Regions from separate parts of the Streptomyces sp. NPDC088706 genome, predicted to be linked through region 3. Evidence: riboswitches for the same ligand, from Rfam matches in the RefSeq annotation. Region 3 holds a riboswitch; each other region holds the start of a gene.
What was found. A riboswitch is a leader RNA that binds a small molecule or an ion and turns the genes downstream of it on or off. The one in region 3 is predicted to bind cyclic di-AMP.
Positions count from the first base shown of each region.

Region 1: it holds a riboswitch for cyclic di-AMP, as region 3 does, so the genes downstream of both, ACIQAK_RS29330 (LysM peptidoglycan-binding domain-containing M23 family metallopeptidase) here and ACIQAK_RS20150 (C40 family peptidase) in region 3, are expected to answer to the same signal.
Region 2: it holds a riboswitch for cyclic di-AMP, as region 3 does, so the genes downstream of both, ACIQAK_RS25060 (transglycosylase family protein) here and ACIQAK_RS20150 (C40 family peptidase) in region 3, are expected to answer to the same signal.
Region 4: it holds a riboswitch for cyclic di-AMP, as region 3 does, so the genes downstream of both, ACIQAK_RS15075 (NlpC/P60 family protein) here and ACIQAK_RS20150 (C40 family peptidase) in region 3, are expected to answer to the same signal.

Region 1 covers NZ_JBIVLW010000019.1:77,690-79,880, forward strand. Annotated here, with positions in the region: gene ACIQAK_RS29330 (LysM peptidoglycan-binding domain-containing M23 family metallopeptidase) at 55-1,005, opposite strand; cyclic di-AMP (ydaO/yuaA leader) riboswitch at 1,011-1,169, opposite strand; gene ACIQAK_RS29335 (tyrosine-protein phosphatase) at 1,580-2,191, shown strand, end outside.
Region 2 covers NZ_JBIVLW010000013.1:89,859-92,049, reverse strand. Annotated here, with positions in the region: gene eno (phosphopyruvate hydratase) at 1-246, opposite strand, end outside; gene ACIQAK_RS25060 (transglycosylase family protein) at 587-1,303, opposite strand; cyclic di-AMP (ydaO/yuaA leader) riboswitch at 1,309-1,491, opposite strand; gene ACIQAK_RS25055 (transglycosylase family protein) at 1,782-2,191, opposite strand, start outside.
Region 3 covers NZ_JBIVLW010000008.1:105,562-107,752, forward strand. Annotated here, with positions in the region: gene ACIQAK_RS20140 (LysR family transcriptional regulator) at 1-18, opposite strand, end outside; gene ACIQAK_RS20145 (LysE family translocator) at 92-733, shown strand; gene ACIQAK_RS20150 (C40 family peptidase) at 788-1,258, opposite strand; cyclic di-AMP (ydaO/yuaA leader) riboswitch at 1,262-1,448, opposite strand; gene ACIQAK_RS20155 (hypothetical protein) at 1,802-2,107, opposite strand; partial or broken gene ACIQAK_RS20160 (ATP-dependent Clp protease proteolytic subunit) at 2,115-2,191, opposite strand, start outside.
Region 4 covers NZ_JBIVLW010000004.1:415,240-417,430, reverse strand. Annotated here, with positions in the region: gene pcrA (DNA helicase PcrA) at 1-727, opposite strand, end outside; cyclic di-AMP (ydaO/yuaA leader) riboswitch at 997-1,163, shown strand; gene ACIQAK_RS15075 (NlpC/P60 family protein) at 1,162-2,191, shown strand, end outside.

The DNA of each region.
Region 1 (2,191 bases), on a different contig from region 3:
AGGGGCGGTGCGCCGCCGCGCACCGCCCCCCGATCACTTATCGCTGCCCTCGGGTCAGAGGGAGACGTTGTGCGCTCGCAGGTAGGCGATCGGGTCGACGTCCGAGCCGTAGCTCGGGCCGGTGCGGACCTCGAAGTGGAGGTGCGGGCCGGTGGAGTTGCCGGTGGAGCCGGAGAGGCCGATCTGCTGGCCGCCGGTGACGGTCTGGCCCACCGAGACGTTGAGCGAGGACTGGTGGGCGTACTGGGAGTACATGCCGTCCTCGTGCTGGATGACGACCTCGTTGCCGTACGAGCCGCTGTTGCCGGCCGAGACCACGGTGCCCGGTCCGATGGCGAGGACAGGGGTACCGGAGGCGGCCTGGAAGTCCGAGCCGGTGTGGTAGCCACTGGACCAGCTGGCGCCGGAGGCACGGTACTGGGTGGTGACGTTGGGGCTGGCCAGCGGTGCCGACCAGCCGGAGCCGTTGGCCTCGGAGGAGCCGGTCTGCGCGGAGGTGCCGGAGTCGTCGGCCGATGCGGTGTCCGCCTTCGGAGCCTTCTTCGGGGCGGCCTCGGGGGCCGGCTCGGCCTTCTTCGGGGCGGCCTTGGGAGCCGGAGCGGACTCCTTGGCCTCCGAAGGCGCGGCGGAGCCGGACGCCTTGGCGCCGAGGGTGAGCTTCATGCCCGGGAAGATCAGGCTGGGGTTCTCGCCGACGGTCGAGCGGTTGTCCTGGTACAGCTTCTGCCAGCCGCCCTTGACCTGGTGCTCGGATGCGATCTTGGCGAGGTAGTCACCGGAGACGACGGAGTACGTCTTCGGGGCGGCCTTCGCCTTGACGGGCGCGGCCTGCGGCGCGGACTGAGCGGCGGCCGAGGCGGCGGCGGGGGCCGCCTTCTCCGCGGCGTGCGCGCCGGTGGCGCCCATCAGCGGGAGGGCGAGTACGGCTCCGCCGGTGCCCGCGGCGAGGACGCCGCGGTGGATCGGGCCGGACTTGGGACGACGGTGCTTACCCTTTGCGGGCATGGGGTGGTTCCTCTCCGGCGCCTGCGAGGTGAGCTGTCGGGTTCGAGCTGGAGATGCCCGGCCGCCGGATGGCGACTTCACCCCGAGCCGGTCCGGATCGCTCCGGGCCGGCGGCTTACCTGGTTCCCCCGCTCCTGCCACGCGTGAGTGGGTGGATGCGAATTCCGGGCGGCGGCAGGATTAGGCGGTCCGTCCGGATTGACGGTGACCGTAAACGAGTCAGGACGACGGGAACAAGCCCTCGGATGCACCCCGGAATGGTCGATTCAATTTCGCTCCGGATTTCCCGTCACACTCCGTGGATTACGGATCTTGGCTTTCCGTACGGATACCGGGAAAACGCCCGGGCGCCACCGCCACGGTCCGTCACGGATATGATCCCGCTCACCCGGGGAATCCCATCTCCCCCATTAGTGGGGCATGTTCTGCGAAATACACCAATACGGACATGGCACCCGCGCCACATCTGACGCCCGGTCAGCGCACTGATGGTTGCCTGGTGAACCGATGTCGTATCGTCGCAGGGGCGCCCTCGCCGGAGAGCGGCGCCGACGCAGAGATTCCAGGAGCCACCGTGACGCAGCAGGTGCCGCAGGTCCCGCCGACCGAGACCGCACTGACCGGAGTCCGCAACTTCCGCGACGTGGGTGGGCTCCCCACCACGGACGGGCGGCGCACCGCCTTCGGCCGGCTCTACCGCAGCGGCCACCTGGCGCACGCCACCGCCGAGGACGCGCTCTTCCTCGGCGGGCTCGGGCTGCACACCGTCTTCGACTTCCGCAACTCCGCCGACCACCAGCTCGACGGGTACGACGTCGAGCTGGCCGGTGTCCGCAATGTCAGCATTCCGCTCTCCGACCCGGCCGACGGAGCCGAGTTCTGGCGGCTGGTGCGCGACGGGAACATCGAGCAGCTGCGCTCGATCCTGGCGAACGGCAAGGGCACCGAGCGCATGATCCACATGTACCGGTCGACCATCGTGGACCGCACGGCCGAGCACAGCCGGGTGCTGCACGCCCTGGCGGAGGACAGCGTGCCCGCCCTCATGCACTGTGCTGCGGGCAAGGACCGGGCCGGTCTGTCGATCGCGGTCTCGCTGCTCGCGGTCGGCGTCGAGCGCGAGGCGATCGAGGCGGACTACCTCAAGTCCAACGACCCCCACCGCCGGTACAAGGTGAAGCGCTCG
Region 2 (2,191 bases), on a different contig from region 3:
GTACCCGACGAGCTCCGGGCCGATCTGCTCGATGACGGCGAGGACGGCCTTCTCGACGCCCTTGCCCTGGTAGCGGTTGGGGTCACCGTCGCGGAGCTCGATGGCCTCGAACGCACCGGTGGAGGCGCCGGACGGAACGGCAGCACGGCCCGTGCTGCCGTCGTCGAGGCCGACCTCGACCTCGACCGTGGGGTTGCCCCGGGAGTCGAGGATTTCCCTGGCTACGACGACGTCGATGGACGGCACGAGGCATCTCCTTCTGGGATATGACGCTGGTTGTGCAGGGTCACTGTGGCCTTGCGACACGAGCCTAACCGGCCCGGCCGCGTCAGTCGGCCGACCGCCCGTCCCCTGGGACGAAAAAGGACCCAAGGGCCCGCATCACGGGACGAATCTCCAGAAATCTACTGGGCGGTAACAAGCGTTGGTGACAAGAGGTGAACGCATCCGCGGGCCGGATCCGCGCGTTCCTCCGCCACGGACGGACCCCGGCCCGGCGCGCACGGGGGGAGAGCGCGCCGGGCCGGGGAGCCGTGCGAGGGAGGGTGCCGCCGGACCCCCTCCCGCCGGGGAGGAGAGCCGACTGTTACTTCAGGTGGAGCTGCTGACCCGGGAAGATCAGGTCCGCTTCCTTGACGATGTCGTCGTTGAGCTTGAAGAGCTTGCTCCAGCCGCCCTTGACGTCTTCCTTGTCAGCGATCTTGCTGAGGGTGTCGCCGGCCTTGACCTTGTACTCGCCGTCACCCTTCTTGACCTTCTCACCGGTCGGGGTGGTGACGGTCTTCTTGGAGCTCTCGGCCTTGGGGACGGCCGGGGCGGTGCGCTGCTCGCTGCGCGTGGTGGGCTGCTCGGCCTTGCGCTCGGGCTGCGCCTGCTCGGGCTTGCTCGCGGACGAGCCGGAGCCGGTGTTCACGCCCGGGTCCACACCGTCGTTGGTGAGGCCGCCTGCGCCGGCGCAGGCCCAGGCACCCGGGCCCTGCATGTCGAGGAGCTTCTCGGCGGTGGCGATCTGCTGGTCCTTGGAGGCCAGATCGGCGCGGGAGGCGTACTGCGTACCGCCGGCGGCGGCCCAGCTCGACTGCGAGAACTGCAGTCCGCCGTAGTAGCCGTTGCCGGTGTTGATGGACCAGTTGCCGCCGGACTCGCACCGGGCGACGGCGTCCCAGGTCTCGACGGAGGCGGCGGAGGCGTTGGTCGCGCCCATCAGCGGGACGGCGACGGCGGCACCGGCGACGCCGGCCAGGGTGGCGAGACGGACGGTCTTCGAGGGGCGGCGGTGCTTGCCCTTGCTGTTCAGCAGCATGGAACGGATCTCCTCACCGACGCCTACGAGGTGAGCTGTCGGGTTCGGGCTGATGAGTTGCCCGGTCGCACGACCTTGCGCGCGACTTCACCCCAAGCCGTTCCCGTACGCCCCCGTCCTTCGACGAGGCCGTCCGGACCCGGCGGCCTACCTGGGTCCCCCGCTCCTGCCTACGGCGCTTCACGCGTCTGTTCCCTTCGACCGACGGCAGGATTCGGCGTGACGGTCGACGGGGCCCGCGGTGCGAGCGGTTCCGACCGTAAACACAGGCAACCCCGACATTCAAAGATGGACATACTAGTCCAATCGGCGCTTACTTGCTCACCCTGACGGATCGTTTCCGCAGGTCGGAGGGGTTCTGCGGCGAGCTGGCGGGCGCAACACGCCAGTTGCAGCAAAGAGACCCATGTCTCACTTACGCATAAGTGGGCATAGGCCTCTGAACTACCCGCGATTTTGCGGCTTTTTCCCGAATTCGTCAGTTGGCTGCGGACTCCTCGGCGCCTTCCGCGACGCTCTTCCCGGCGCTCTGCTCCAGCCCCAGTTCCAGGCTCTGTCCGGGCAGGATCAGGTCCGGGTCGGAGCCCAGGAGGTCCTTGTTGGCCTCGTACAGACCGGTCCAGCCCTGGGGAAGTTTCTGTGCGTCAGCAATCGCCCAGAGGTTGTCCCCGGGCTGCACGGTGTAGCCGTCCTCGGCGACCGCGTCGCCGTCCCGCGCGTCACCCTCGCCCCGCGAGGCGTGCCGGCCGGACTCACGGGGACCGCCCTCCCGCCCCGACGCGCCGGGCTCCTCGGGGGCCGCGGCGCCCCGGTGCTTGCCGCCGGTGCGGTCGGCGTCCCGCGAGGGGTCGGGGGCGGAGGCGGGGGGCTGCGAGGCGTCAAAGGACC
Region 3 (2,191 bases):
CCGCGTCGGGTCGTACATGAAGCGTTCCTTTAGGCAGACCCAGAAGATTGCAAGTACACGCTGAAGGCTCCGCCGGTCCAGGCTGGACCCCATGGACGCACAACTGATCGCCTTCACCGGGATCGCCGCCGGTATGGTCGCGCTGCCCGGCGCCGACTTCACCGTCGTCGTACGCAACGCCCTGGCCTCCCGCAGCGCCGGTCTGGCCAGCGCGCTCGGGGTCGCCGGAGGACTGCTCGTGCACACCGCGCTCGCCGTGGCGGGGCTCGCCGCGGTACTGGTGACGGTGCCCGTGCTCTTCCGCACCGTCCAACTGCTCGGCGGCGCGTACGTGCTGTACCTCGGGATCAGCGCGCTGTACGCGCTCCGGCGCAGGGTCCCGGAGCCGGGCCGTGCGCCGGACCGGGTACGGCCGGAGGCGCCCGGGGAGTTCGGGCGCGCGCTCCGGCAGGGGTTCCTGACCAACGCGCTCAACCCGAAGGCCCCGGTCCTCTTCCTCAGCCTGCTGCCGCAGTTCGTCCCGGCCGGGCAGCCGCCGCTGCCCAGGACGCTGCTGCTCGCCGCCCTCGTGGTGGCGCTCGCCCTGATCTGGTTCCCGGCCGTCGCCCTGCTCGTGGACCGGCTGGGGCGATGGCTGCGCCGGCCGCGTACCGCGCGGGCGATCGAGGGCGGCAGCGGCGTGGCGCTCACCGGACTCGGGCTGGTGCTGGTGACCGGGCCCCTCCTGCGCTGAGACGCGCCGAGGGGGCCCGTACCGTCCGCGCGGGAGGAGCGTCCGGTCGGCGGGTCAGCGGACCCGTCCGTACCAGACGCTCTTGGACCAGATCTTCGCCTTGCGCACCACGTCCCCGGATTTGGGGGAGTGCCAGATCTTCCCGCCCCCGGCGTAGATGCCCACGTGGTAGACGCTGCGCCCGGAATGGAAGAAGACGAGGTCACCGCGTTTGCGCTGCGACTTGGAGATATGGCGGGTCTTGTTGTACTGCTGCTGTGCGGTGCGGGGAAGCTTCTTCCCGACCTTCTTGAACGAGTAGAGAGTCAGCCCCGAACAGTCGAACCGACTGGGGCCGGCGGCCCCGTACTTGTAGGGAGCCCCCTTCTTCGACGCGGCGACCTTGAGCGCCTTCGTCGAATGGGTGGCGGCCTCGGCATCGTTGACCAGGCCGGGCGCCAGCATGGCGGACGTCACGGCAAAGGTGAGTACCGAGGCCGTGCCGACCCGGGTGAACAGAGACGGGACATGAACCTGCGCAGACATGCGCAACCCTTCGTCAGCCGCCTGTGAAGGATGACCTGTCGGGTTCGGGCTGGCGAAGTTGCCCGGCCGCGTGACGCGGCTTCACCCCGAGGGCTTCCCGGTCTCCCGGTCGGCCCGTTGTGCTCGGGTCCTCCACTCCTGCCGATCCACTCCTGTCGACCAGTCATCCGGGAGGCGGCAGGACTCGGCGTCCACCCGGACCGCCCCGCCGCGGCGGCGGGGGCTTGTCGTCCCAGGGATCTTGACTCACGAAGTGCCGGATTTCCGAGTCGAAACAGTGATTTGTGAGTCTACTCACCACTGATCCGTTCGGGTGGAGAGGGCGGATTCGCGCCCGCCGACGGGCCGGGCGCACGCCCTTGTACCAGCGACGAAAGGACGCATTTCGAGTACGCATCGCGCGCCGAACGCAAGTTGAACCATCGCTCACACGGGTGATCGCCTACGCCGAACGAGCGAGGAAAATCGATGGCGGGACCGGGCGTGTCGTGTGGCGCGGTGACCGGTTCGCTCCCGTATCGCGCTCCCGGCGCGCGGAGCGGGTCAGTTCGGCGTCGGTGGCATGGCGACCCGGCCCGCCCGCCGCTCGCCGTCCAGCACCCGCAGGGCACGCGCCAGCGTCGCCGCGTGGATCTGCCGCTCGCCCCGCTCGTGCATCAGGGCCAGCGCGTCGCGCAGCGCCGCCGCCCGGGAGGCCAGGGCCTGCGCGGCCCGCAGGGCGCTGTAGGTGTCGCTGCCGCGTGCCGGGTTGATGCGGCCCACCTGGTCCAGGACCGCCAGGTAGCAGTCGATGAACTCACCCTCGGCGCGGGTCAGTGCGGGCAGGGGCGGGAACTCCGTCGGTTCCATGGGCTGTTCACCTCGCGTCGTGCGGCGGCTGGGAGAGCTTGCGGTCCACGACGCGGTCCACCAGCCCGTGGCCGCGAGCGGCTG
Region 4 (2,191 bases), on a different contig from region 3:
GCAGGCGGGCCTGGTAGAGCGCGTACGCCTGGGCCAGGGTCTTCTCGAAACCATCGGCCGCCTGTCCGGCGAAGGTCTCCTCGTCGATGAGCTCGTTCTTGAGGTTGGAGACCTTGGCGGTGAAGGACTTCGGCGGGTAGCGCTTGGGGTCCAGGTCGAGATCGCGGCAGACCAGGGCCATCAGGCGCTTGGAGTCGGCGGCGTCGTAGATCGAGAACGACGAGGTGAAGCCGAGCTTCTTCGACTCGCGGCGCAGGATGCGGACGCACGCGCTGTGGAAGGTCATGACCCACATGGCGTTGGCGCGCGGGCCCACCAGCTGCTCGACGCGCTCCTTCATCTCGCCCGCGGCCTTGTTGGTGAAGGTGATCGCCAGGATCTGCCCCGGGTGCGTCCCGCGCTCGGCCAGCAGGTGCGCGATGCGGTGGGTCAGCACCCGGGTCTTGCCGGAGCCGGCCCCGGCGACGATGAGCAGCGGGGACCCGGCGTGCACGACGGCGGCGCGCTGCTCGGTGTTCAGCCCATCGAGCAGCGCCGCGGCGTCGATGACCGGGCGCGGGTGGCCGTCCCGGTAGTACCCGTCCCGGGGCGGCGGGGGCGCGTCGAAGACGCCCTCGAAGAGTCCCTCCGGCACCGCTTCGGGTGCGTGGTCCTCGGGGGGCGGCGGCGGGCCGTCCTCCGCGGACTGGAGGCCGGTCAGGAAGTTGTCGTCAAAGAGGCTGCTCATCGCCATCCGAGTCTAGAGGGCCGCACCGACAACCTTCCGTCGAAGCCGGGAAGCGGCCACCGGCACCAGCGCGCCACCCGCACGCAAGGAGAGCGGACGTCCACGTTCCGTGAAGGAGTGCCCGGTCGGAGGGGGTGCGGGACCGCGGACCCGGAAAGGTCACGAAAATGTATCGGGCATATCGCTCCACCTCCTTCCCAGCGGTGCCACGGGTTGGCTAGCGTGCTCGGTCAGGTGATCCGTACCTCCCAGAGACGAACCGCGTCTCACGGTCACCTCTGCCGAATCCGCGCTGCCCTCCCAGCAGTTCGGAACCGGGGACCCACACGCAGAACCGGGGTGAATCGGTCCGTACCCTCGCATCCGGACCGTAGGACAGCCTTCCGTTCCGTCCGAACCCGACAGCTAACCCGGTAGGCGGTCCACGGAAGGAGATGCCGGTCTTGGCATCGCATCGCAAGCCGCGCGCGAAGGTGCGCACCACCACCCCCGCCGTCGGGTTCACGACGGCCGCGCTGGCCTCCGTGACGCTTCTCTCCACGCAGAGCGCGACGGCGGCCCCCGCCGAGCCGAAACCGGCCATCGAGGACGTCCGGAAGAAGGTCGACGAGCTCTACCGGCAGGCGGGCAGCGCGACCCAGCAGTACAACCGCGCCAAGGCCGCCTCCACGGCCCAGCGCACCAAGGTCGACACGCTGCTCTCCGACGTGGCGAAGCGGACCGAGAGGATCAACGAGGCGCGCAGGGAGCTGGGGGCCTACGCGGCCGCGCAGTACCGCACCGGTGGCATCGCACCCACCGCGACCTTCTTCCTGGCGGACGACCCGCAGTCCTACTTCGACCAGAACCAGCTGATGAGCCGGGCGACCGAACGGCAGCAGAAGGCCGTCGACGACTTCCGTACGCAGCAGGCCGCGGTGTCGAGGAAGCGCGCGGAGGCCGTGAAGAGCCTGGAGACGCTCACCGAGACCCAGACCGCGCTCCGCACCGGCAAGCGGAACGTGCAGACCAAGCTGACCGAGGCCCGGTCCCTGCTGTCGAAGCTGACCGCCGAGGAGAAGGCGCGGCTGGCGGAGCTGGAGCGCAAGAAGGAGGCCGAGGCCAAGGAGAAGGCGGAGCGGCTGGCCCGCCGCCAGGCCGCCGAGGCCAAGGAGCGGGAGAAGGCCGAGAAGAAGGCGCGCGAGGAGGCCGCGAAGGAGTCCGGCGGGGACAACGGCTCCGGCTCCGGCAGCGGTACGGGGACGAGCCCGGGCTCCGGTACGGGTACGGGTACCGGGACCGGGGCGGGCAGCGGCTACGCCGCCAAGGCCGAGAAGGTGCTGGCCTTCGCCCGCGCCCAGATCGGGAAGCCGTACGTGTGGGGGGCCTCGGGCCCGTCCTCGTACGACTGCTCGGGGCTGACGCAGGCGGCGTGGCGGGAGGCGGGCGTGACACTGCCCCGGACCACCTGGGACCAGGTGAAAT